Linked DNA regions of Anaerobacillus alkaliphilus. The protein of the gene in region 1 interacts with the protein of each later gene in a pairwise test. Links are inferred from orthologs where the notes say so. Each region holds a gene or a part of one and is shown on either strand. Other genes may lie near its edges.

Region 1 (16,613 bases):
TCATTGACACTAGAATTGTATCATCCTTCAATGATTTTTTTAATTCTTCAATATTTACTTCTCCGGATTCATTTACATTAAGGTAGGTAACTTCAAAACCTAACTTTTCTAATTGTCCAAAGGCCTCATAATTAGACGCATGCTCCACATTAGTCGTAATTAAATGCTTTCCACGTCCCTGATGTTCAAGAGCTGTCCCTTTTATAGCTAAATTGTTTCCTTCTGTCCCACCTGAAGTAAACACGATCTCTTTTTTAGACACTTTAAGAAGTTTCGCTATTTGATCTCTAGCTTGGTCTAATAATACCTCTGCTTCTTTACCCAAGGTATGTAGGGAAGATGGATTTCCAAAATACATTTCTGAGACTTTCATATACGTATCAATTACTTCTTTATATGGCTTAGTTGTAGCACTGTTGTCCAAATAAATCATTGTATAACCCCTTTACACTTCCTTCGCATCTAAATATAATATCATATCTAAATTGTTAATAAAATACTATGATGGTGAACGTACCAATACTTTCTTAGTTTTCCCAAATCTCTTCATTTAAGTTAAACTAAAACATTGTAAAGAAAAAAAACCAACAAGCTAATGTTGGTCATTATGAGTAACAATTATTAATAAATCATCAATAGATATGACCCCGTTAGGAGCTATTTTTAACGCATCGGTTTTGGTGATACCGTAATGCATGAAAAGTGCAGCAATTGTGGTTGGCATTTCAGCAGCCTCATGATCGACAACCTCATCCCATGAAGTTTTTGTAAGAACTACTAATTCTTCACTCTGAATTACACTTTCGACCTCTTCTAATTTCGTATACTGTTGCTTATCAGCAAAAACAATAGACCAAATAACGATACCCCATACTGTTAGACATGCAAGTCCAGTTGACGAAAGCAAAACCCATTTTCCCAACCAACACACCTCAATTTCCTTTTCACCATTTTAGCCTCTTATCACATAGAACAGCAAGTATTTTCTTTCATTCCTTCTACATTTTAATAGAAAAGGCTTAGCTATTCGCTAAACCTTTTCTAATGTGTAGTTATTTATTTTTTCTAGTACTTGTGGTTCCAAATCTTCAATGACATTAAGAGCAATTTCTAGTGCCTCCTCGTATTGATAAAGGCGGAATATCTCTTCAGCTCTAAGTAATTCAACATGAACAAAGGTATTATTACTTCTAAATCGATTTCCGTACTGGATCACTCGCTCTGCAGTAAGTGCCATCTCAATAGTCTTAGAGATTACATCATACACATCGTTCACTGTATCTAAGGCTTGCTCCATTGCCTCATTGACATCATTCATGACAAGTGGAATAGTTTCCAACTTAGAATTCGCTAATTGTAAACTTATCTGTGCTTCATCCAATTTAATTAGGACATGCTCTGGCAATCCTGGAATATTACTCTTTTTAATTAACCTTTGTGCTTGCCGGACTTTAGCTCTTAATTCTGTCAACGTTTCATTTGCTTTTATTTCGTCACTACGTAAGGAATTTAACGTTTCGACACATTCATCTAAGATCTCTTTACGAGAGTTCAACTCAGCTTTAAATTCTTCAAGTAATACTTTTATGGCTAGGTTTGATTGTTTATCATTTGCCACCACATCTTCAATGACACTTAGTTTATACACAAGTTCCTTAATTTGCTTTTCAAGTTTCAGATGTGTCTTGATTTCTTCTTCGGGAATTCTGTAACTCAACTTTATCGTCTCAACATCAGCCTTTAAATCATAGAAACCTTTTCTTAATTGTTCTAATTCTTCTCTAACCTCAGGTAGTTCATAGGTTACGTATTGCTTAGCCAAGACTTCTTGTTCAAGAGTTTCATAAACAGTATCAATCTCTTTATAAATATCGTGAACTGCATTGGCAGCATCTTCAATATTTCCTTCCTCAAGTAGAGGTAGCAACTTATGTAAATGATTTTTCATTTCTTGAAGATCTTGCTTAAATGAGAAATGCTCAATTACATAACCATCTTCGTCCATCTCTCTAATTCCTTGAAAGATTTCGTCTAACTGAGAAGGTATTTCTGTTTCAATTTGAACTAAGATTTTAGGAACCTCATCCATTTTCCACTTTTCTATATCTATTTCTTCTTTCATCATTAATAGAATTTCTCTAGCCTCAAAGTAGTTCCCTTCTTTTGTGGCTGCCTCGTATTTAAGGAAAGACTGATCAATGAGTTCTAATCTTTGTTCAAAAGCATAAGCGGTAGTTCCTAAGATATTAAGATTTTGTTTATAATACTTCTTTACATCCTTAAAATGTTTACGGATGTCATCAATTTGTTTACGATTATCTTCTTCACTATTTATTAACAAGTTCACGTCGTCTAACATAGATTGGATACTCTCTTCAATATCCTTTAGTTCCCTCGCTATATTCTCAGACATATTTTTTGCTTTGACAAATCGGTATTTGTTTGCAGCTTCTTCTACATCAAAAAGACGTTCTTCTATGTCTGGGAGCTTTAGTGTAAGAATTTCATCCCACTCGTTCCGCCAACTTTCAAATTTCTTTTCTGTTTCACCAGACATATTTAACCCTTTAATTTTTGCAATTTCATCGGTGACCGGTTTATTCATTATTTTTATTTTCCAACCTTCCAAGCGGTCAACCTCTTTGTAAACTCTTTTTCTTGAAACAGCTCCGTATATGATAATAGTTATGATAACTATTAAAATTGCATAAATAAAATATTGCAGCATTCTTAAGCCTCCATCAACCATTGTTGTTTATGTAATATTCACTAGAAAATTAGATTTTATTTTGTCTTTATCATTAAATTATAAAAATCGATAAATTTCGATATTAACATGATACCATGAATAACAATTTTTGACTTATTTTTTTCAAAGTTTTTCTTAATTTGAACAAAAAAAATTTCATCCTCTTTCTATACGAACTACGCATGAAAAAGAATGAACCCAATTAATTGTTTTTTAGAAGATTGTATGTTTTTAGACAAGGACAGACTTATATAAAAATTCATTAAGCCACTTTTCAATATGACTATAATATTTTTGGCTAAAGTACGTTTCATGTGGATTGAGATGGTAGACTTCACGGATATATTGTGGTTGTGAATACGGCATAGTTACAAGCGCTCGGATTTGTATTGAGGCAAAATCACTAGCAACAGGTCGAAACTCCTTTTGTTTTACTCCTGCTTCAATTATATTTTTCATAAAATGTTTTTCTTTCATAAAGTAAGTCATCATTAGTTCCCTGACTAATGTAGAATCTAATGTTACTTCACGATGCACAAATCTTGCTAGATGATGGTTTTGTTGTTGGTACTTTAATAAGTTTTCTACAACATAAGATAAACAGTCTTTTGCAGTTGAGTTTGCTAGATCACGGTAGCCCTTTTCAGTTATGTTTGTATACTCCTCTAAAAAGTCAATCATTAGCCTTTCCATAAGACCCTGTTTGTTACCAAAGTAATATGAAATGAGGGCAACGTTAACTCCAGCCTTTTCTGCAATTGCTCGTATTGAGGTACCACTATACCCTTTCACGTTAAATAGTGATACTGCCGCTTCCATCACTCTTCGTTTCGTATTCTCACCCTTTTCCACGATACTCACCTCTTATCCATGATATATGTTGTGTTTACGATTTTTTTTGTTACTATAACTTTTCAAAAAAAGTTGGATAAGTCCTGCTATTTCTTATCGACAATAAGACAAGATGTTTCTACATATAGTGATACTTTTAGTTGTCAAACCACTTTTTTCTGCAAAAAAACATTGAAAAAGTCGAAAACAGGGGGCATTAGAAGAATTTATCCTAATGCCCCCTGTCATTTTATAAGGCTGTTTTCGCAAAGTTTGTTTCTTTCGTAAAAATCCCAAATGCCGGATTTTTACACAAATCACTAAGAATTTACCACTAATTTAGTAAGTACTGCTCTTTTCTTACATAATTTATTGGATGATATCTTCCTCTAGATTATTTTTCCGATTATTTTAGGATAAAAAAGCCACAATGTTTACGAAAAGAGCCTTTTATAAATAACATGTGTCCTTATCAAAACTAACAATAACATTTTTTCCAGTACGTTTTGCAGAGTATAAGGCTTTATCAGCATTATTAAATAGTGTTTTAAGTGATTTATCCAAATTGGACTGCTTCCAATGTGAGATCCCACAAGAGATTGTAACTGGTGGTGAGGTTTCTCGAGAGACCTTTTTGCGGATGCGCTCTGCCACAATTGCTCCAACCTCAAGATCTACTTTTGGTAAATAAACTGCCAGTTCCTCTCCACCCCATCTAGCTGCAATATCCGTATTTTTTATATTTTGCTTCAATATATTAGCAACTTGAATAATAATATCGTCCCCTACTTGGTGACCATATACATCATTTATTTGTTTAAAATCATCAATGTCAAATAATAAAAAACACCCATAAGCATCTTTTTCCATAGACACTTGTACTTTTTCGTCTAAAAAGTTCCTAGCATAAAGTCTAGTAAGGTGATCAGTGATCACTAAAGTTTCTAATTCTTCGTGGAGCATGGAATTTGTAAAGGCTAATGTAGAGTGATGGATTAGAGATTGAAGTAACTTAAACTGATTAAATGAAAAATGATAAGCATACTCATGAACGATAAATACAGCTCCTATTATTTTACCACTTTGTACCATTGGTACCCCTATAAAGGACCGTAGTGGCTTTAATAAATATGGAAATTCTGATGATAAATCTCCAATGAACAAAGGATCCTGATTATTTTTAATTCGCCGACAAATCGTTACAATTTCAGATAAATTAGAGTCTTTGAGAAAGTAATTTGAACTCCCTTCAATCACTTCAAATTCACCATTGGGACGAAATAGAAAGAAGCCTATTTCCTGTGCATCAAAAGACATTTTTATTTGATTTTTCATATAACTAATCGTTTCTGATAATCTTAAATTTGAATTTAATTCATGAGATGTGCGGTTTATTAGTTGTAGATCTTCTACAAGTTGCCTCGATTGCTGATATAGTTCAGCATTTTCAATTGCATTTCCGCCAGTGTCTGCTAAAACTTCAATAAAATCTATTTCATGTTGTGGGAATACGAAAGAATTACTTGCCATGATCTTTAACACCCCATAAACGCCTTGTTTTCCACGTAAAGGGGCATAAAGAACAGATTTTCTATCTAAAATGATATCCTCTATCTGAATTTTACCTGTTAGATAGGCGTTAGTTGCTACTTCATTTGATTTGTCTTTTCCATAGCTTAGCTGCATAATTGGGAGTTCATCACTTACTTCCCATTCATGAGAAAGTAGTAGATAAACATCAAAACTCGGAAATACCTGTTTTAAAGCATCTATAATGTCGCTTAAAATTGCACTTACATCCATTGATGAATGAAATTTTTTAGTTACATTTAATAATAGATCTTTTCGTTTTTGTGAATTTAAAACCAGTTCATAATTATACAATTTATAGATAATACCCATTCCATCGACTAGTAAGTCTATCAGATGAGTTTCTAAATACGAACTTATCCTCTCTTGATTAACTCCATAAACAAGAGCAGAGAATAGTTTTCCTTCTTTTACTAGAGGAATGAATGCATAGTCTTCATACAATTCATTTAAGGCTGTAACTCCCATTTGGAGAGGATGATTTCTTACTAGTATCAAATCTTCGTCAACCTTTAACATGTTTAGTGCATTACTAACGTCACTTACTGTTAGTGGATGCTCTTCTATCATTTCTTTTAAACCACCACTATTATCTGTTGAATAGCGTGGAATGAACCTATCCTCAATATGATTTACTAGCAAAAACGTAAACTCACCAATACCAACAAACTCTTTTATTTTTTCTAAAAAAACAGTTATAAAAACGTCAACGTTTTCGGTGTACTCAGTCTCTTTTAAAACCGTAGATAACAGTTGTTCACTGCTTTCTTTCTTCTGTAGCAGCAATAACTTTTGCTTTGTTTCTAATAAATGAGCGGTCATGAGAAGAGTTTGTTTAAAACACAATAGGAAAGTTCGAAGTGATTCATTATTTGCATCAACTACATCTACTATTACACCTAAAAAACCATCCCAAGTCTTGTCATTTTGTGGCAAAATCAATGAAATTACATCAACATGGTAACGGCTTGTAACAACAACCGGAAACTGACCTTTCGTCAGAAAACTCGGCATGCCTTCCTCAACTACTTTAGGAAATCCCGGGGTAGTTTTGTTTGTTACAACGACCTGTCCATTTTCATTAGCCAAAAAGAAGATAGCTGAAGGAATTGTTTTTTGAATTTCATTATCTAGGGCCAATGTAGCCTGGAATATTTCAGATAGATTGACGGGACTATTTTTGTTTCTCTCTATTTTCATGAGCTCACCACCGTTCGCTGAGAATTGATATTGACTTCTTAATTATAGAATATATAGTTATTATTTACTATAATAAACTAAAATTTAACAATTACTGAACTTGAATTTAGTTATTTTATACTAGAGTAGTCATACTTGGTATACTAACAGTTTCTCATGAAATTGCTATTTTTTAGTACTATAAATTTGACTATTTTGCTAACACACCTATGTTAATTTCTCCCGGTATTCTAATCAGCTCTTGACTTTCTATTAGCTAGAACATATACTATTCTTTGTGTAAAATATGACAGCCAAGGTAAACTTCAAATGACCTCTTCTTATTTTATACCTCATTAACTGCGGCTGAAAAGTTTTAATGAGGTGCATTGTGTAACTTCCAGCTGTCGAAGCGAAAGTGCATGAATATAAAATGAGCTTTTGAAGGGATTACTAAGAACTGTTGTTATTTTATCAATATTAAAATAACAAAGGAGGAGTCATTCATGGCTCGTTATACAGGTCCATCTTGGAAATTATCTCGTCGCTTAGGAATTTCATTAAGCGGAACAGGAAAAGAATTACAAAAACGCCCTTACGCACCGGGACAACACGGTCCTAACCAAAGAAAGAAATTATCTGAATATGGTGTTCAGTTACAAGAAAAGCAAAAACTTCGTCATATGTACGGTGTAAATGAGCGTCAATTCCGTCGTATCTTTGATGATGCTGGTAAAATGGCTGGTATCCAAGGTGAGAACTTCATGATCTTACTTGAGTCTCGTTTAGATAACTTAGTATACAGAATGGGATTAGCTCGTACACGTCGTGGAGCTCGTCAATTAGTTAACCATGGCCACGTGATGGTTGATGGTAAACGCGTTGATATCCCATCATACCGCGTTAGACCAGGTCAAACAATTAGCGTTCGTGAGAAATCATTAAACCTTTCTGTAGTTAAAGAAGCTGTAGAAGTGAACAACTTCGTACCTGCTTACCTTGACTTCAATGAAGACAAACTAGAAGCTACATTCACTCGCTTACCAGAGCGTTCTGAATTACCTGCTGAAGTTACTGAGCAACTTATCGTTGAGTTCTACTCTCGTTAAGATGTTGTTAATAAAAAACCACGCCTTTGCGTGGTTTTTTTATTTTATCGTATTTTCTGGAAAATGCAGAGAGAGTAGCTTCCTTAGTGTCCAAACAAAAGTAGTAAATGGCAAGCTAGGCTTGCCATTTACTATTAAGAGCTGTATTTAATTAAGTAATATTTCTTCTTTCCTCGACGGATAATTGTAAACTGTCCCTCAATTCGATCTTCCTTACTAATAACCTTCTCTAAGTCAGTCACACGATCTCCATTTACATAGATAGCACCATTTTGGATATCTTCTCTACCTTGACGCTTTGAAGGAGCAATTTTGGAAGCAATTAATAAATCAAGTAACCCAATTTCCTCTTCTTCACATACGTATGAAGGAACATCTTTAAAACCTTGCTTAATTTCCGCTGCACTTAAGCTAGCAATTTCACCACTAAACAACGCTTCTGAGATTCTAATTGCCTGTTTTAGAGCTTCCTCACCGTGAACAAGTTTTGTTACTTCCTCTGCTAACTTACGGTGCGCACTTCGCTTCTCTGGAGCAGTAGCGACTTCCTCAGTTAATGCATTAATTTCTTCGTGAGTTAAAAATGTAAAATACTTAATAAACTTGATTACATCGCGATCATCGGTATTAATAAAGAATTGGTACAATTCGTATGGAGAAGTTTTTTCTGCATCTAACCAAATCGCTCCACCTTCAGTTTTACCAAATTTAGTCCCATCACTTTTTGTCACTAATGGAATTGTAAAACCATAAGCTTTCTCCTGCTCATCAGTAGATTTCCGAATTAATTCTAGACCAGCCGTTATGTTCCCCCACTGATCACTTCCACCAATTTGCAGTCGGCAGTTTTCCTGTTCAAATAATTTTAAAAAGTCATACGATTGTAAAATCATGTAACTAAATTCAGTAAAAGAAATTCCTGATTGAATGCGTGATTCTACCGAATCTTTTGCTAACATATAGTTGATCCCAAAATTTTTCCCTACATCCCTTAAAAAGGAAATAACATCTAGATTTCCAATCCAATCATAATTATTGACTATTTTCGCTTGATTTTCACCTTCAAAATCTAAAAATTGCGATAGTTGTTCTTTAATACGGTTACTGAATTGAACTACAATCTCTTTTTCATTAAGTGTTCTTTCAGCTTTCTTTCCACTTGGGTCACCAATTAAGCCTGTTGCTCCCCCAACAAGAGCAAGGGGCTTATGACCAGCTAATTGAAAACGACGTAATGTTAGTACTGTTAGTAGATGGCCAATATGCAGACTATCCGCAGTTGGATCAAACCCACAGTACAAAGTTATTTTCCCTTCTTCCAACTGCTTTGTTAACCCTTCTAAATCTGTTACTTGATTAACTAACCCACGATATTCTAAATCCTTTAACAAATCCATTTTCTTTCTCTCCTTCTTAGTTAGAATACATCTACCTAGACTTCTTTCTAAAAGGCTGTTTTCGCAAAGTTTGTTGCTTAAAAATACTAAGAATTAACAACTAATTTAGTTAGTATTGCTCTTTTCTTACATAATTTATTGGCTGATATCTTCATCTAGGGTATTTATCCGATTAATTTAGGGAAAAAGCCACAATGTTTACGAAAAGAGCCTTCTAAAAATAGAAAAAGCCCATCCCAAAAAAGGGACGAGCTATTTAGTCGCGGTACCACCCTTGTTGAAAGTAATTATTACCTTCCACTTCGGTAAAAATAACGGTTTAATCCGTCCTTTACTACTTAACGTAAAACACTGTTCGCAAAGGAAGCTCTTGGAAGTAATTCATAAGCAAGTTTGTACTGGTTTGCACCTTCCACCAGCTCTCTAACAAGTTGTTCCAAATCAATTGTCTGGAACAATACTTTAACAGGGATTTGCCTACTACTGTTGTCCATTCATAGCTTTTACATATTGAATGTATTATTGCTATATTTTTATCAAATATATACCATATTGTCAATGTTTACTTTTTCAGCTGGCTTCATATCCAACAAACGACAATATATGATATAATATTTTGTGAACATTTAGGAGGTATTAATCCATGGATAATAAACGTTCTGATAGACGATTCTCAATACAATCTATCGTAAATTTTTTAAATGGCAAAAAGATTTTTAAAAGCTTTAGAATAACCTATCAAGTAGTATGGAATTTATTATTAATCTTTTTTGTTGGGGTTATTTCACTAATGCTTTTTGTAGGCGGAGCAGGTGCCGGTTTCTTTGCCTCACTGGTTATGAACGAGCCAATTCGAAACAAAGAAGAAATGAGAATGGATATCTATAACTATGAAGAAATTACTGAAATATACTTTGCTAATGATGTTTATTTAGGTGACCTACCATCTGAATTAGAGCGAAGAGAAATTGACATTAAAGACGTATCAGAACACCTTATTAATGCATTTATTGCAACTGAGGATGAATACTTCTTTGAACATGATGGAATTGTCCCTAAAGCTATTTTACGAGCTACTTATCAAGAGTTCTCTAACTCCTCTATTCAAACTGGGGGAAGTACACTAACACAACAATTAATTAAAAACCAAATATTAACAAATGAAGTATCCTTTGAAAGAAAAGCAAAAGAAATTCTTTTGGCCATGCGTCTTGAAAATTTCTTTGAGAAAGATGAAATCTTGGCTGCATACTTAAACGTTGTTCCATTTGGTAGGAACGCAAATGGTAGAAATATTGCAGGTATCCAAGCAGCCGCTCAAGGTATTTTTGGTGTAGATGCAAGTGATTTATCTATACCACAAGCAGCCTATATCGCCGGTTTGCCACAAAGTCCATTTGGGTATACCCCATTTTTATCTCAAGGACGTGGAGTTAAGGAAAATCTTGAACCATCTTTAAACAGAATGAGGACTGTATTAACAAGGATGAGAGATAAAGGTTATATTACGGAAAGAGAATTTGATGCTGCCCTAAAATATGATATTCGTGCAAATTTAACTGACCCGACACCAACTACTCTCTCTGAATATCCATTCTTATTACAAGAAGTGGAACGAAGAGCTATTGAGATCTTTTCTATGCAGATGATGGAAAAAGACGGAGTAATATTAGAAGATATTGAAGAACGCGAAGAACGAATCGCACTAGCTGGTAAATATCGCGAGCAAGCTCGTCGTGATTTACGTCGAAACGGCTATCAAATTTACACAACTGTTAATAAAGACATCTATGATGCACACCAACAAGCTATAAAGGATAGTAGTTTATTTGGTGGAGTAAATGATTTAGGTGAACCTGAAGAAGTTGGTGCAATTCTTCTTGATAACAAATCAGGGGCGATTATCTCTTTCGTTGGTGGACGTGACCATAGCCGTGAGAGCACCAATCATGCTACACAAGCATATCGTCAAAACGGTTCGACAATGAAACCACTTCTTGCATATGCTCCAGCTATGGAATTAGGTTTATTACAACCTGGATATATCCTAGCTGATACAACAATGTACTATAAAAATGAACCAGAAAAGGAAATTACGAACTTTGGTAATAATCACCTTGGTTTGATGACAGCTCGTGAGGCACTTCAACGTTCCAGAAACGTTCCTGCTGTTAAAGCTTTTAACCGTGTTCCGCATGATTACGCTAGAGAAACACTCGAAAAAGTGGGAATTAACAATCTCATCAAAGGTGAGCCTTTTGAACCAACAGCAATCGGTGGTTTACATTTAGGGGTTACCGTAGAACAGAACACAAATGCCTATACAGTGTTTGCGAATGAAGGCAAATTTATAAAATCTTATATGATAGACAAAATTGTATCAAAGGATGGAAAACTTGTTTACCAACACGAGCATCAGGAGAGCGAAATATTTTCTCCACAAACGGCATATCTTACTTTAGATATGCTAAGAGATGTACATGTTCCACCTGGAACAGCACCTGGCTTACCTGGTATGCTAAACTTCAAAACTGACTTAGCAGGTAAAACTGGAACGACGAATAGTGCGTACGATTCTTGGTATGTAGGCTTTAATCCAAACTTTACGATGGGTGTCTGGATTGGATACGATACAAATCGCCCATTAAAAGGAAGAACTGGACCAAGAACTCAGAAAATCTGGGCAACTCTAGCAAATGCTGCCTACGATGTGGATCCAGATTATATCTCACCAACTGAAGGTTTTAAAATGCCTAGTGGGATAGTCAGCCAAATGTTTTGTGGAATTTCTGGATTGCTTCCATCTGAATTATGTCATGAAGCAGGACTTGTAAAAACTGACTTGTTCAATGTAAAATATGTTCCTACAGCAAACGATGATAGCCTTGAAAGAGTAAGATTTGTGATGCTCCAAGGTGAACCATACCGTGCACTTGAGAGTACACCAGAAGAGTTTACTCAATCTGGAATAACGATTAAAAACGAATACTTTGAAGATGAGAGTATCTTAGAATTTATCCCGATTGATTGGGAACGTATTATTCCTGATCGATTTGCAGAGGACAACGGGAAAACTCCTGGACCAATATCCACGGTTTGGGTAGATGGTGATACACTCCTCTGGAGTGCTCACGACGATGAGGATATTGTAGGATATCGAGTATACCGTGCTGCAAGCGGCAGCGACTCATTTGCAGTTGCTAATATAGTTAGGTCTGATCAAGAGCTTCAAATGAAGCTTAATACAGGGTCATTTACCTATAAAGTGACTGCAGTTGACGTATTAGGTAGAGAGTCTTCAGGTTCTCAGGTTGTCTATACCGGAAACTCGCTAGATGCTCCTGGTGATGACGATTTCGATGACCCATCTAATGAAGATGGTCCTAGAGATAGAGATAAAAATAAACCTCCAAAGCCACCTGGTGATGGTGATGGTGATGACGACGACGATGATAATGGCGTAATTCCAGATCCATTAGATGAGCTTACCTATAACCACTCTATAAAGAAATTCTTTCGAAATCTACTCGTTAGTTTTCGAATATAAAAAAGAAAAGAAAGTGCATGGTTTCCTTTTATGAGGACCATGCACTTTCTTTTTAACCGTTTAATCTTCCATTGTAGAAAGATCTCCTGTAGGTAAATCTAGCTCCCACGCCTTTAATACCCTTCTCATAATCTTACCACTTCTTGTTTTTGGCAACTTATCACGGAATTCAATTTGTCTAGGTGCTGAATGAGCAGAAAGCTCCCGCTTAACAAATAGGGTGATTTCTTCTTTTAGTTCATCACTTTGTTCATAGCCTTCTCTAAGCGAAATAAAGGCCTTAATAATTGTGCCACGAATAGGATCAGGGATGCCAATTACTCCTGCTTCAGCAACTGCCGGATGTTCAACCAGTTTGCTCTCCACTTCAAATGGACCAACTCTCTCCCCAGAAGTATTAATGACATCATCAATTCTTCCTTGGAACCAGAAATAACCTTCTTCGTCCATGTAAGCAGAATCTCCTGAAATATACCAACCATTATGAGTAAAGTATTCTTTATACTTTTCAGGATTATTCCAGATCGCACGCATCATTGATGGCCAACCTTTCTTCAAAGCTAGGTTCCCCATTCGATTAGGTGGTAGAACGTTACCCTGATCATCAATAATAGCTGCTTCAACTCCTGGAATTGGCTTACCCATTGAACCAGGCTTTATCCCTAATGATGGGTAGTTACAAATCATCATCGAACCGGTTTCAGTCATCCACCAAGTATCATGAATTCGTAAATGGAACACTTTTACTCCCCACTTAACGACTTCAGGATTTAGCGGCTCACCAACACTAAGAATATGGCGTAATGAGGTTAAGTCAAAACGATTAACTAATTCTTCTCCTATGCCCATTAGCATCCTAAATGCAGTCGGTGCACTATACCAAACGGTAACTCCATACTCTTCTATGGTCTTATACCAATCTTCGGGGTTAAAACGTCCACCGCGAACGACATTAGAAACACCATGAAGCCATGGTCCAAATACTCCATAGACAGTTCCAGTAACCCAGCCAGGATCAGCTGTACACCAATAAATATCATCATCTTTTAAATCGAGTACCCATTTTGCTGTCTGGTACTGCTGTATCATTGCGTTATGTGCATGCATGACTCCTTTAGGCTTTCCAGTTGAGCCTGATGTATAATGAAGAAGCATCCCATCTTCACGGTCAACCCATTCAATTTCTAATTTTTTACTCGCCTGTTCAAATAATGGTTTAAAATTAACCACTTTGTCATTTTCACTTACTTCATCACCAATTAATACGATCTTCTTAAGGTTGGGTAAATTATCTTTAGCAACACGCTCCACTAAATCTGGTGTCGTAACCAAAACTTTTGCAGCGCTATCATTTAAACGGTCAAAAATAGCCGCTTCCATAAATGCTTCGAAAAGTGGCCCAACTATAGCACCTAATTTAATTGCTCCTAGCAAACAAAAATATAGTTCAGGAGACCTTGGCATAAAAATAAAGACTCGGTCACCTTTCTCAACTCCAAGTTGCTTTAGAACATTACCTGCTTTATTTGTATTTTCCATCATTTCTTTAAACGTATATTTCTCACGTCTAAAATCATCTTTATAGTAGAGGGCAACTTGATTTTTCTTGACACCTTGAGCATGACGGTCAATTGCTTCAAATGCTATATTCATCTTCCCAGTCTTATACCAAGAAAATTGTTCCTCAACTTGACTCCAATCAAAGCTTTCCACAACTGTTTCATAATCTTCTAAATGAAAGTCTCCTTTTACAGCAGGAATTATTGGCATTTTCATATATTTCCCCCTCTATACTTATGTTCTATAACAATATATTTATTGTAATATACTTATAGAATTTTCTCAATTGTTTAAATTATTTTAACTATTTATAAGTCAAATTCTCCAAAATGATAAAAAAATCCTTTTTTTCATGTATAATATAGTTAATTTCTATTATTCTTTATTTCTAAGGTGGTGCTTGAATGATACACAAAAAAACTTACAATGCACTAGAATTAAAAGCAGGACAACATACGCTAATTATTGAAGGACCTATCTCGGCAAAGGAACTTGCTTCCTATAAATTTCACGAAGGTTTAGTAGCCTTTAGACCAGCTCAAAAACAGTTTCATGCTCTACTAGGCATTGCCGATCTACCAGAAGGGCGAATTATCATTGCTAGAGACCATGACACCATCATCGGATATGCAACATTTATATATCCGGACGAATTAGAAAGATGGTCCGAAGCAAACATGGACAACTTGCTTGAATTAGGTGCCATTGAAGTTGCTGCACCTTATCGTGGGTGTAAGGTAGGTAAGAATATGCTCCGGGTCTCCATGATGGATGACGCTATGAACGATTATATAATCATTACAACAGAATATTACTGGCACTGGGATTTAAAAGGTACTGGTTTATCTGTTTGGGACTATCGTAAAGCTATGGAGAAAATGATGAATGCAGGCGGATTAGTCTGGTTTGCAACTGATGATCCTGAAATCTGTTCTCACCCGGCAAATTGTTTAATGGTCCGAATTGGAAATAGAATAGATCAGGACTCAATTCAAAGATTTGATAGGATTCGATTCCAAAATCGCTTTATGTACTAATAAATGAGCTGTAGAATTTGGTATTACCTCATGACTTAGCACTTCCCAGAAAAAATTCTACATAAAAAATCTTAATCCATGATAGGGGAGTGAATTCTAAATGATTGTTGAACAAATAATGAAACGAAATGTCATAAAGATATTAGATAGCTCTACCATTAATGAAGCACATGAACTAATGAATGCAAATCGCGTTCGCCATTTGCCAGTTGTCAATGAAACTGATGATCTAGTTGGAATAATTTCCGACCGGGATATTCGAGATGCCAGGTCATCTGTTTTTGATACAGAAGAACATCTTGATTATTTTGCAAACCCTGTTTCAAAGATTATGATAACAGATGTCATTACTGCACATCCTCTCGATTTCGTTGAAGATGTATCTTCTATGTTCTATGAACATAATATCGGTTGCTTGCCAATTGAAGAAGATGATAAATTAGTCGGAATCATTACAGAAACTGATATTTTACACACACTCGTACAACTAATGGGGGCTCATCAGCCTAGCTCGCAAATTGAAGTGCTAGTAGAGAATATTGCAGGAATGCTTGCGGAAATAGCTACAATTATTAAAAAACGCAATATAAACATCACAAGTGTTTTGGTATACCCAAGTCAAGACTTAGAAAAAAAAGTACTTGTTTTCAGACTACAGACGATGGATCCACGGGGGGTTATTTCTGATATAGAAAGGGAAGGCTATAAAGTCTTATGGCCAAACTTACCGGGGATGTCATTATGAAGAATGCCGCTTTTATTTATTCTGAAGAGCAGCAAACCTACAAATTCTCTAATGATCACCCCTTTAATCAAAAACGTCTCGATTTAACGTATGATTTACTTGGTAAATGTAATGCCTTAAAACCAGAAGACATTATTCCACCAAGATTAGCAACAGATGAAGAGCTATTACTTATTCACGATAAAGAATACGTAAACGCTGTCAAACTTGCAAGCAAAGGAGAATTAAGACCATCAATGGCTACAAGCTATGGTATTGGTACGGACGATACGCCAATGTTCCCTAACATGCATGAAGCAGCCGCTCTCCTTGTAGGAGGAACTTTAACTGCTGTTGATCTAGTCATGAGTGGCAGCTACTTACACGCCTGTAACCTTAGTGGAGGACTACATCACGGGTTTAAAGGTCGAGCTTCTGGATTTTGTATCTATAACGATAGTTCTATTGCCATTGAATATATGCGCAAAAAATATAATGCAAGAGTCCTTTATGTAGACACTGACGCCCACCACGGAGATGGTGTCCAATGGGCTTTTTACGATGATGATGACGTTTGTACCCTTTCCATCCACGAAACTGGTCGCTTCCTATTTCCTGGTACGGGTAACGTCAATGAACGCGGTAGTGGAAAGGGTTATGGGTATTCCATTAATGTTCCTGTAGATGCATTTACCGAGGATGAATCATGGATCCATGCTTACAAAACATCGTTAAGAGAGGTCGCTGATTTTTTCAAACCTGACGTAATACTTACCCAAAACGGAGTGGACTCACATTATTATGACCCACTAACACATCTTTGCTCAACGATGGAAATATATCGAGAGATCCCAAAGCTAGCCCATGAGATTGCCCACGAATATTGCGGT
Region 2 (9,766 bases), 510 kb from region 1 along the record:
AAGATAACCAAGTGTATTTTCAAAATGAGCAAATCATATCGGTTGACAAAATCGTATTACCTGGCAAACATAACTTAGAAAATATCCTTGCAGCAATTTGTGCGGCAAAGCTAGCAGGTGCAAAAACAAAACAAATAGTTAGCGTTCTAACAACATTTGCTGGTGTTAAGCATCGCACTCAATATGTGACTACAATTATGGATAGAAAGTTTTACAATGACTCAAAGGCTACGAATATGCTAGCTACCAAAGTAGCAGTTTCAGCCTTCCATCAACCAGTCATATTACTAGCTGGTGGATTAGATAGAGGGAACGAATTTGATGAATTAATTCCGACATTAAAAAAGGTCAAAGGCGTTGTATTGTTTGGAGAAACGGCTTCTAAATTACAGCATGCAGCCCAAAAAGCAGGGTTGGGTCTCATAAAAGTTGTCAACAATGTTACAGAAGCTGTAAAGGTAGCCTATGAATTGTCGGATACTGGAGATGTCATTTTACTTTCACCAGCGTGTGCGAGTTGGGATCAATTTAAGACGTTTGAAGACCGTGGAGAAGCTTTTATAGAAGCTGTTAATAATCTATAAAATAATGGACATGTTTTTGTGAGCTTGGCATAGAAATAGGTAATAGGGGCTTGCCCAAATTCAAGAATGAATGAGGTGTTCCACATTGCCTAAAACGAAATCTACACCAGACTTTGTTTTAATCATTACAACTCTAGCCTTGTTAACTGTAGGGATGATCATGGTATATAGTGCTAGTGCTGTTTGGGCAACATATAAGTTTGATGATGCATTCTTTTTTGCAAAAAGACAGCTGTTTTTTGCAGGGCTAGGGGTCATTGCTATGTTTGTAATCATGAATGTTGATTATTGGATATGGCGGAAGCATTCTAAACTCATCGTTATCATTTGTTTTATCTTACTAATTATCGTACTAATTCCTGGAGTAGGATTAGTTCGAGGTGGAGCGCGAAGTTGGTTAGGAGTTGGAGCCTTTTCTATTCAACCTTCTGAGTTTATGAAATTTGCTATGATCGCTTTTCTCGCGAAATACTTGTCTGAAAATCAAAAGAACATCACGAAATTTAAACAGGGCTTATTGCCGTCACTATCATTAGTTATGCTTGCTTTTGGTTTAATTATGTTGCAGCCAGATCTTGGTACAGGTGCAGTGATGGTCGGGACTTGTATTGTGATGATTTTCGTATCAGGAGCAAAGATAAGCCATTTTGTTGGGCTTGGGATGATAGGCTTAGGTGGACTTGTAGCCTTAATTATTTCAGCACCATATCGGATGAAACGAATTACATCTTTTTTAGATCCGTGGTCTGATCCACTAGGAAGTGGTTTTCAAATCATTCAATCACTTTACGCGATTGGCCCAGGTGGATTAATGGGATTAGGGTTAGGAGAAAGTAGACAAAAATTCTTTTATCTACCAGAACCTCAAACGGATTTTATCTTTGCCATACTTTCAGAGGAACTAGGCTTTATCGGCGGTACGTTTGTTATTTTATTATTTAGCATACTACTATGGCGTGGTATCCGTGTTGCTCTAGGTGCTCAAGATTTATTTGGAAGCTTGCTTGCCATAGGGATCATTGGGATGATTGCTATTCAAGTGATGATAAACATCGGTGTAGTTATTGGGCTAATGCCGGTAACAGGAATTACGCTACCATTTTTAAGCTACGGTGGATCTTCCTTAACACTTATGTTAGTCGCTGTAGGAGTATTATTGAATATAAGTAGATATGCGAGATACTAAGTGCGAATTATAAATTAGGAATTATGAATTGTGAATTATGAATGAGAAGGCTTCGTAGCTTTTCTATAAAACAATTGAACATTCACAATTCATAATTGCCCCTCCAAGGGGGCTTTTTTCTTTTTATAGGTGATATTTAGTGTTAAATTAAGATATAATGGAGAGATGAGAAGATTTTTCCTTTTCGCAAATGGAGGTGTTTGTCATTATGAGAGTGATCGTTAGTGGTGGTGGGACAGGAGGTCATATTTATCCTGCCTTGGCTTTGATTAAAGAAATACAAAAACGAGAACCGAATGCAGAATTTTTATATATAGGAACTGAGAAAGGACTTGAAAGCACCTTAGTTAAACGTGAAGGGATTGCTTTTAAAACCATTCATATTACAGGCTTTAAAAGAAAATTATCTTTAGATAATGTAAAAACCGTTATTCGCTTTTTAAGAGGGGTAACTAGAGCCAAACAACTCATTAAAGACTTTAAGCCAGATGTTGTCATCGGAACTGGGGGGTATGTGTGTGGTCCTGTCGTTTATGCAGCAGCAAAACTAAAAATTGCAACGGTTGTTCATGAACAAAATAGTGTTCCTGGCTTAACTAATAAGTTCTTAAGTAAATATGTAAATAAAGTGGCAATTTCCTTTAAAGAATCGAAGAATTTTTTTCCGAAAGAGAAGGTTGTTTTTACAGGTAATCCTAGGGCTACTGAGGCGGCGTTAGTTGAGGAAAAAGATCGCTTAACAGATATGGGATTAAGCAAGCTGAAAAAAACAGTTTTAATTGTCGGGGGTAGCAGAGGTGCTAAACCTATAAACGACGCTTTCTTAGAAGTCTTAAGAGATGCTGGCCAAAGAGAGTATCAATTTCTATATGTTACCGGTGATGTTCATTACCAAAATGTGATGAAAAAAGTGGAGGAGCACGGAAATCCACCGAATATTAGAATAGAACCATTTATTCACAATATGCCAGAAGTTTTGAAAAATGTACATTTAATAGTTGCTAGAGCGGGTGCTACTACTTTAGCTGAAGTAACAGCTATTGGATTACCAAGCATACTAATTCCTAGTCCTTATGTGACAAATAACCATCAAGAGAAAAATGCCAAGTCCCTTAGTGAGAATGGGGCAGCAGTAGTAAAGTTAGAAAAAGAAATGTCAGGAGCGATCTTGCTTAAAGAAATTGACGAGATCTTACTTAACGAGAGTAAATGGAAGCAAATGCATGAGGCATCGTTAAAACAAGGGAAACCAGAAGCAGGACGAGAAATGTATGAGCTAATGAAAGAGTTAGCAAAATAATAGAATTTGGAGGATTATATGGATCGACTTATAAAAAAACTACAGGAAGCAAATGTAGGCCAATTGCGAGTAAATGAACCTTTGGCTAATCATACAACTTGGAAAATTGGCGGTCCGGCCGAAGTTCTTGTCATACCGAAAGATATTGATACCTTAATTACTACTTTCAAAATAATTAATGAAAGTGGCTACCCTCTGTTTATCCTTGGAAGAGGTTCAAACCTTTTAATTTCAGATGAGGGTGTTAATGGAATGGTAGTTAAGATAAGCGATTGTTTAGATCATTTAGAAGTTAATGGTGAAGAAATCCGAGTTGGAGCTGGGTTTTCTTTGATAAAATTAGCAACCATGATAAGTAAGCAAGGATTATCAGGACTTGAGTTTGCTGGTGGTATCCCAGGATCCGTCGGTGGGGCAGTCTTCATGAATGCAGGGGCACATAAATCAGATATCTCAAATATCTTAACTAAAGCTAGAATTCTTTATCCAGATGGTACGGTAAAATGGTATTCCAATAAAGAAATGGATTTTTCCTATCGAACTTCTAGGTTGCAAAAAGATGGTGGTATTTGTATTGAAGCTATCTTTCAATTGCAAAAGGGTGAAAAAGAAGAAATTGTAGCAGAAATTCAGAAAAATAAAGAATATCGTAAGAAGACGCAACCATGGGATTATCCTTGTTGTGGTAGTGTTTTCCGTAATCCATTGCCAAATCATGCGGGGAAGTTAATTGAGGATGCTGGCTTAAAAGGATTTACAGTTGGTGGGGCGCAAGTATCTGAGATGCACGCTAATTTTATAGTAAATATTGGTGATGCAAAAGCAAGCGATGTTTTAAAATTGATTGATCATATAAAAGCCGTGGTTTACAGTAAGTTTCAAATTGAACTTGAAACAGAAGTAGAGGTAGTTGGGAATAGAAAATAAATGTAAAAATCTTGTTTTTATGTTACATTTAATAGTGCAAATTGCATTTTTGAAAACGGCATATGTTGTATGCCGTTTTTTTAAATTTTTTCTTACGAATTACTTGTTTACAAAACAGAGAGAAGCTAAGATAATAATATATCAATGTTGTCAATAGTTTGTTATTTATTGCACTTACGTTTTAAATTTTAGCTAAGCTTTTATAAGTTAGTAACCAGATTAAGTAGAATAACTTCAGTCTCGTTTACTAACCGTCTAACATAGCATACATTGGAGGAAGGTTGTTATGGATCAGCAAAAGGTGATAACCCTTGAAGATCGAATTCCAAAGCTTAGAATTCAAAGAAAGCAACGAGCAAATAGACGTTTAATCTTCTATTTGTCATTCTTTTTCCTGTTATTACTAACAGTTATATATTTTCAATCACCGTTAAGCGATGTAAAGGAAATTGTCATCGATGGTAATCGCTATGTTTCAGACGAAGCCATTATAAATGTTAGTAGACTTGAGGAAAGGACAAGCTATTGGGGATTAAATAAGCAATTGATTGAAGACGAGGTATCCTCTATCATTGAAATTAGTGACGTGAAGGTGCAAAGGATATTCCCAAACACAGTTAAGATCACTGTAAAAGAATACACAAGAGTTGCTTATTTAGTTGCGGAAGGAAAGTATTATCCTATTTTAGAATCTGGGAAAATCTTAGACAAAGAGGAATTCTCACAACGGTTTCCGACTGATGCACCGTTATTAATAGGCTGGAAAACAGATGATGAGTTGGCTGAGATGGCAGCAGAACTAAGCTACCTACCCGAAAGCCTAATTCATCGAATATCAGAAATATACTTTACGCCTGTCCAAGAAGATCCACTTAGGATTACACTATATATGAATGATGGATTTCAGGTGAGCTCAACAATACGACATTTTTCGCAAAGAATTGGAGATTATCCCGCAATTGTAAAGGAATTGGACCCGAATATAAAAGGGATCATTCATATGAAAATGAATCCTTATTTCGAACAATTCCTCGATAATGAGGAGGAAGAAGAAAGTGAAAGTGAAGGGTAATCATGTCATCCTCTCAGTTATCTTGATCATTACGGGATTTATTATTGCATTATCTTATCAATTTGCAAATGAAGTCCCTAAAAATCAGGTAATTACAGAGAGGCAATGGAAAAAAGAAGACGAATTAAGAAATCAAGTGTTATTTGAACAATCAGTAAACCGTAACCTAGCTGAAGAGTTGCGTGCGATACAAGCAGAAATTACTGGGATAGAAGAAGAAATCGCTATACAACAAAGGACTTATTTTAACTTAGTAGAAGATTTAGACAAGCTTCGTATGGCTACAGGTACCGTAGGCATAAAAGGCCCAGGAATAGAAGTTACATTAACGGATGCACAATATGTACCTGACGGAGATAACCCTAACTTTTATATTGTTCACGAATTTCATATTCAAAAGGTTATACATGAATTATTAGTAACACAAGCTGAAGCAATCGCTATTAATGGGCAACGAATATCACATCGATCTTACATTCAATGTGTGGGCCCTGTAATTCGTATTGATGGTAACACTTCCTTTGCTCCGTTTGTGATTACTGCAATTGGTGATTCGGCTAAATTACACGATTCTCTTCATTTGCCAGGTGGTGTAAGGGATCAACTACTCTCTGACCAAATAGAGGTGAGAATTGAAAAGAAGGATCTTATTATGATGGACCCTTACTTATCAGATAGAGGGTGAGTTTAATATGAAAGATAGAGTTATTATATTTTCAATCGTTACAACCATTATTGGTTTTATGATCGCTATTCAATTTAAGACGACCAATGAACCTGTTGTTCGAGATACTCGAGATATTTTACAGTTACAGCAAGCTTTGCGTCTTGAAAAAGAACGACAGCAAGAGCTTAACCAAGAAATTCAGAAACAACTAACTCTCCTAAACCAACTTCAGGAGAAAGAAAACATTGAAGATGTTATGATTGATGCTTTAAATGATTTGAAGGAACGGGCGGGATTAACCCCTGTGAGTGGAGAAGGAATTATCTTGGAAATTAAACCAATGTATACTGACTATGGTTTTGTTCCTCAAACTGTTCCTCCTCATTTATTAAGGATTTTAATTAATGAATTAAATATCTACAACGCTCGTGATATTGCAATAGGAAACCAACGAATTATTTCTACTTCTGCCATTCGTGACGTAAATGGTGTCACCCATGTAAATGCAAGAAGAATACCCAATTTGCCGTTGAAAGTGAAAGTTCTTGCTAATGATGCAGAAAAATTGCATCATGAAATGATTGTTTCTCAATCGGTGGAATACTTTGCAATTGAAAATTTAAGCATAACATCGACGCCAATTAATTTCACTACGTTACCTGGTTATGATCAAGCACTACGAGTTCGATATTTACAGCCAATAAAGGAGGAATCATAAATGTGGTTACCGGTTATTGGGCTGCTTATAGGTCTGCTTCTAGGATTTTGGACAGAATTCAGGATCCCTGACGCTTATACAAACTACCTATCAATTGCAGTTCTTGCTGCACTTGATACACTATTTGGAGGAATTAGAGCACATTTGCAAAATACGTTTGAAGAAAACGTGTTTGTAACTGGTTTCTTTTCAAATATATTGTTGGCTGCAAGTTTGGCTTTTCTAGGCGTGCATCTTGGTGTAGACTTATATTTAGCTGCAATTTTCGCCTTTGGAGTTCGCTTATTTAATAATATCGCTGTAATTAGGCGGATCCTTCTTTCGAAGTGGACAGCGAGAAAAGAAAATGAATCTGAAGTTTAAACCTGACGACTCTGAAGTTATTTTAAAAAAACAAATTATTTTTATGTGAAAAAAAGGGGAATGAAGAGTATTTGTTGAATAATTACTTAATGGATAGAGAAAAGTTTACTGGTTTTTAAGCGTGATTTTTCTTATACTGTTCATAGGGAAATATTTTTCTTGATATTGTAACAAAATACTTTTCTTTTCCTAATATTTACTAAAGCTTAAGTTCGATTATTAGGGTAATATGAATGATAATAGAGAAGTTTATTTATTGAAGGAGGTGCCAAAGAATGAACAACAAAGAGACTTATGTTAGTTTAGACATCGGTACATCCAATGTTCGAGTAATCATTGGAGATATTGCAAACGGCTCATTAAATATCATAGGTGTAGGTAATTCAAAAGCAGAAGGAATAAAAAAAGGTTCTATTGTGGATATTGATGAAACAGTTCGATCCATAAAGCGTGCAGTTGAGCAAGCTGAAAGAATGATTGGCATGTCTATAGAAAATGTGATTGTTGGTGTATCTGGCAACCATATTCAACTTCAACCATGTCACGGAGTTGTTGCTGTTTCAAGTCCTGATCGCGAAATTGGCGAAGAGGACATCAGAAGGGTAATTGATGCTGCTCAAGTTTTTTCACTACCACCAGAGCGAGAAATTATTGATGTGATACCAAAGCAATTTATTGTTGACGGTCTAGATGAAATTACTGATCCAAGAGGAATGATAGGTGTTCGACTAGAGATGGAAGGAACCATTATTACAGGTTCTAAAACAATCTTACATAACTTATTACGCTGTGTTGAAAGAGCCGGCTTAAATATTGCAGATATTTGCTTACAACCACTAGCAGCAGGTTCAGTTGCTGTGTCTAGGGATGAAAAAGGTTTAGGAGTTGCCCTCGTTGATATTGGTGGTGGTTCTATGAGTGTATCGATCTTTGAGCAAGGTACACTACAAACTACTACAGTAATACCTGTTGGTGGCGACCATATAACAAATGATATTGCGATTGGCCTCCGGGTTTCTACTGAAGAAGCTGAACGTGTGAAAGTTAAATATGGACATGCCCATATTGAATTAGCATCAAAAGATGAGACCTTTAAGGTTTCAAAAATTGGTAGCGAGTTAAAGGAAGAATTTTCCCAATATGAGTTATCATATATAATTGAACCTCGCATAGCTGAGATGTTACAGTTAATAGAAAATGAGGTTTATAGACTTGGCTATGGAGACTTACCAGGAGGATTTGTCCTAACTGGTGGGACGGTGAAAATTCCTGGTTTACTTGAGTTAGCAAGGGAAATCCTACAAAATAATGTGAGGGTTGCTATTCCTGATTATATAGGAGTACGTGAACCTCAATTCACAACTGGGGTAGGCTTAATACAATTTGCCCATCGTAATAGCAAAATACAGGGCAAGGAAGTAGCTGCCACGTTAGGAACTATCCAAGTTGAAGACAAGCAAGACAGAAAAGAGGCTCCTGCTAAAAAGAAGGATGCACTTCAAGGTCAAGCTGTTAAAAAGAAAGTATCAAGTTGGTTTAAAGTATTTTTTGAATAACCATAATTTAACTGAAATGATATCGAGACATGATCGATTGGGGGACCTTATATGTTAGAGTTTGAAATGGATATGGACCAATTAGCGAAAATTAAAGTCATCGGAGTTGGCGGTGGCGGTAGTAACGCTGTTAATAGGATGATTGAAAACGGCTTACAAGGTGTAGAGTTTATTGCGGTGAATACTGATGCGCAGGCTCTTCATCTTTCGAAGGCGGAGCATAAATTACAATTAGGTGGGAAATTAACACGTGGATTAGGTGCTGGTGCTAATCCAGACGTTGGAAAGAAAGCGGCAGAAGAAAGTCGCGAACATTTAGAAGGAATTTTGTCTGGTTCGGATATGGTCTTCATTACTGCTGGAATGGGTGGTGGAACTGGAACAGGTGCTGCACCAGTAATTGCAGAAATTGCTAAAGAAATTGGAGCTTTAACTGTAGGTGTTGTTACACGTCCGTTTACATTTGAAGGAAGAAAACGTTCTAGTCAAGCGGCTGGTGGTATCAGTGCTCTTAAAGAAAAAGTAGATACCTTAATTGTTATTCCAAATGACCGTTTATTAGAAATTGTTGATAAGAATACACCAATGCTCGAGGCTTTCCGTGAAGCTGATAATGTATTAAGACAAGGTGTACAGGGTATTTCCGATTTAATTGCAGTTCCAGGGTTAATTAACCTTGACTTCGCTGATGTGAAAACGATTATGAGTGATAAGGGTTCTGCTTTAATGGGAATTGGTATTGCAACAGGTGAAAATCGTGCGACAGAAGCTGCAAAGAAAGCTATTTCAAGTCCATTATTAGAAACGTCAATAGATGGTGCACAAGGTGTACTAATGAATATTACTGGTGGAACAAATTTAAGTTTATATGAAGTACATGAAGCTGCCGAAATCGTTTCTTCTGCTTCGGATCAAGAAGTTAATATGATTTTTGGTTCTGTAATTAATGAAAATCTTAAAGATGAGATTGTAGTTACCGTTATTGCAACTGGCTTTAATGACGAAGTTCCAAAAGTGGCAAGAACACAAAATCAAACTCAAGGGAAACCAGCTGCTACAAAAAAACCGGTTGCTCAACAACATGAAGAAAGCTCGTATTCAACGGAGCGCCAACCTTCAGTACAGCAGGAATCAGTTGATACATTAGATATTCCAACGTTTTTAAGAAATCGTCGTAATCGTTAAACCTTTTACTAAAAGTAAAAGAGACTAACTTATTTGTTTTCTTCTTAAGAAGGAAATAGTAAGTTAGTCTCTTTTTTTTGTACTCTATTACTAAAATTATACAAAACAGTTGACAAATCTCTTTGTTGTAGAACTTAAATTAATGAGACCTGACGACAATTTAAGTGGAAATAACCTAAAATTTCTCTGATTCTATCGGCATAAACTG

Evidence for each region.
Region 2: the proteins of ezrA (region 1) and ftsA interact in binary tests that used the Bacillus subtilis proteins (3 or more experiments, as listed by UniProt). The link is inferred for Anaerobacillus alkaliphilus from one-to-one orthologs.

What each region holds. Positions count from the first base shown.
Region 1 is NZ_QOUX01000046.1:917,726-934,338, forward strand. Bases 380-3,336 are described here. They hold ezrA (septation ring formation regulator EzrA), read right to left. Parts: upstream 2,729-3,336; coding sequence 1,031-2,728; downstream 380-1,030. Other genes in these bases: DS745_RS19670 (cysteine desulfurase family protein), read right to left, coding at 380-433; DS745_RS19675 (hypothetical protein), read right to left, coding at 593-922; refZ (forespore capture DNA-binding protein RefZ), read right to left, coding at 2,981-3,336. Also shown: more of DS745_RS19670, read right to left, coding at 1-379; more of refZ, read right to left, coding at 3,337-3,601; DS745_RS25215 (sensor domain-containing diguanylate cyclase), read right to left, coding at 4,031-6,370; rpsD (30S ribosomal protein S4), read left to right, coding at 6,856-7,458; tyrS (tyrosine--tRNA ligase), read right to left, coding at 7,593-8,855; DS745_RS19705 (transglycosylase domain-containing protein), read left to right, coding at 9,499-12,402; acsA (acetate--CoA ligase), read right to left, coding at 12,463-14,178; DS745_RS19715 (GNAT family N-acetyltransferase), read left to right, coding at 14,367-14,999; DS745_RS19720 (acetoin utilization AcuB family protein), read left to right, coding at 15,100-15,744; DS745_RS19725 (acetoin utilization protein AcuC), read left to right, coding at 15,714-16,613. UniProt on the Bacillus subtilis protein: Negative regulator of FtsZ ring formation; modulates the frequency and position of FtsZ ring formation. Inhibits FtsZ ring formation at polar sites. Interacts either with FtsZ or with one of its binding partners to promote depolymerization.
Region 2 is NZ_QOUX01000046.1:403,824-413,589, reverse strand. The notes cover bases 6,420-9,232. They hold ftsA (cell division protein FtsA), read left to right. Parts: upstream 6,420-7,092; coding sequence 7,093-8,373; downstream 8,374-9,232. Other genes in these bases: ftsZ (cell division protein FtsZ), read left to right, coding at 8,425-9,232; DS745_RS17170 (small basic family protein), read left to right, coding at 6,455-6,817; DS745_RS17175 (DUF881 domain-containing protein), read left to right, coding at 6,420-6,454. In the rest of the region: murD (UDP-N-acetylmuramoyl-L-alanine--D-glutamate ligase), read left to right, coding at 1-584; spoVE (stage V sporulation protein E), read left to right, coding at 670-1,770; murG (undecaprenyldiphospho-muramoylpentapeptide beta-N-acetylglucosaminyltransferase), read left to right, coding at 1,979-3,070; murB (UDP-N-acetylmuramate dehydrogenase), read left to right, coding at 3,089-3,997; DS745_RS17185 (cell division protein FtsQ/DivIB), read left to right, coding at 4,284-5,069; DS745_RS17180 (DUF881 domain-containing protein), read left to right, coding at 5,053-5,754; more of DS745_RS17175, read left to right, coding at 5,762-6,419; more of ftsZ, read left to right, coding at 9,233-9,558. UniProt on the Bacillus subtilis protein: Cell division protein that is required for the assembly of the Z ring. May serve as a membrane anchor for the Z ring. Binds and hydrolyzes ATP. Also involved in sporulation.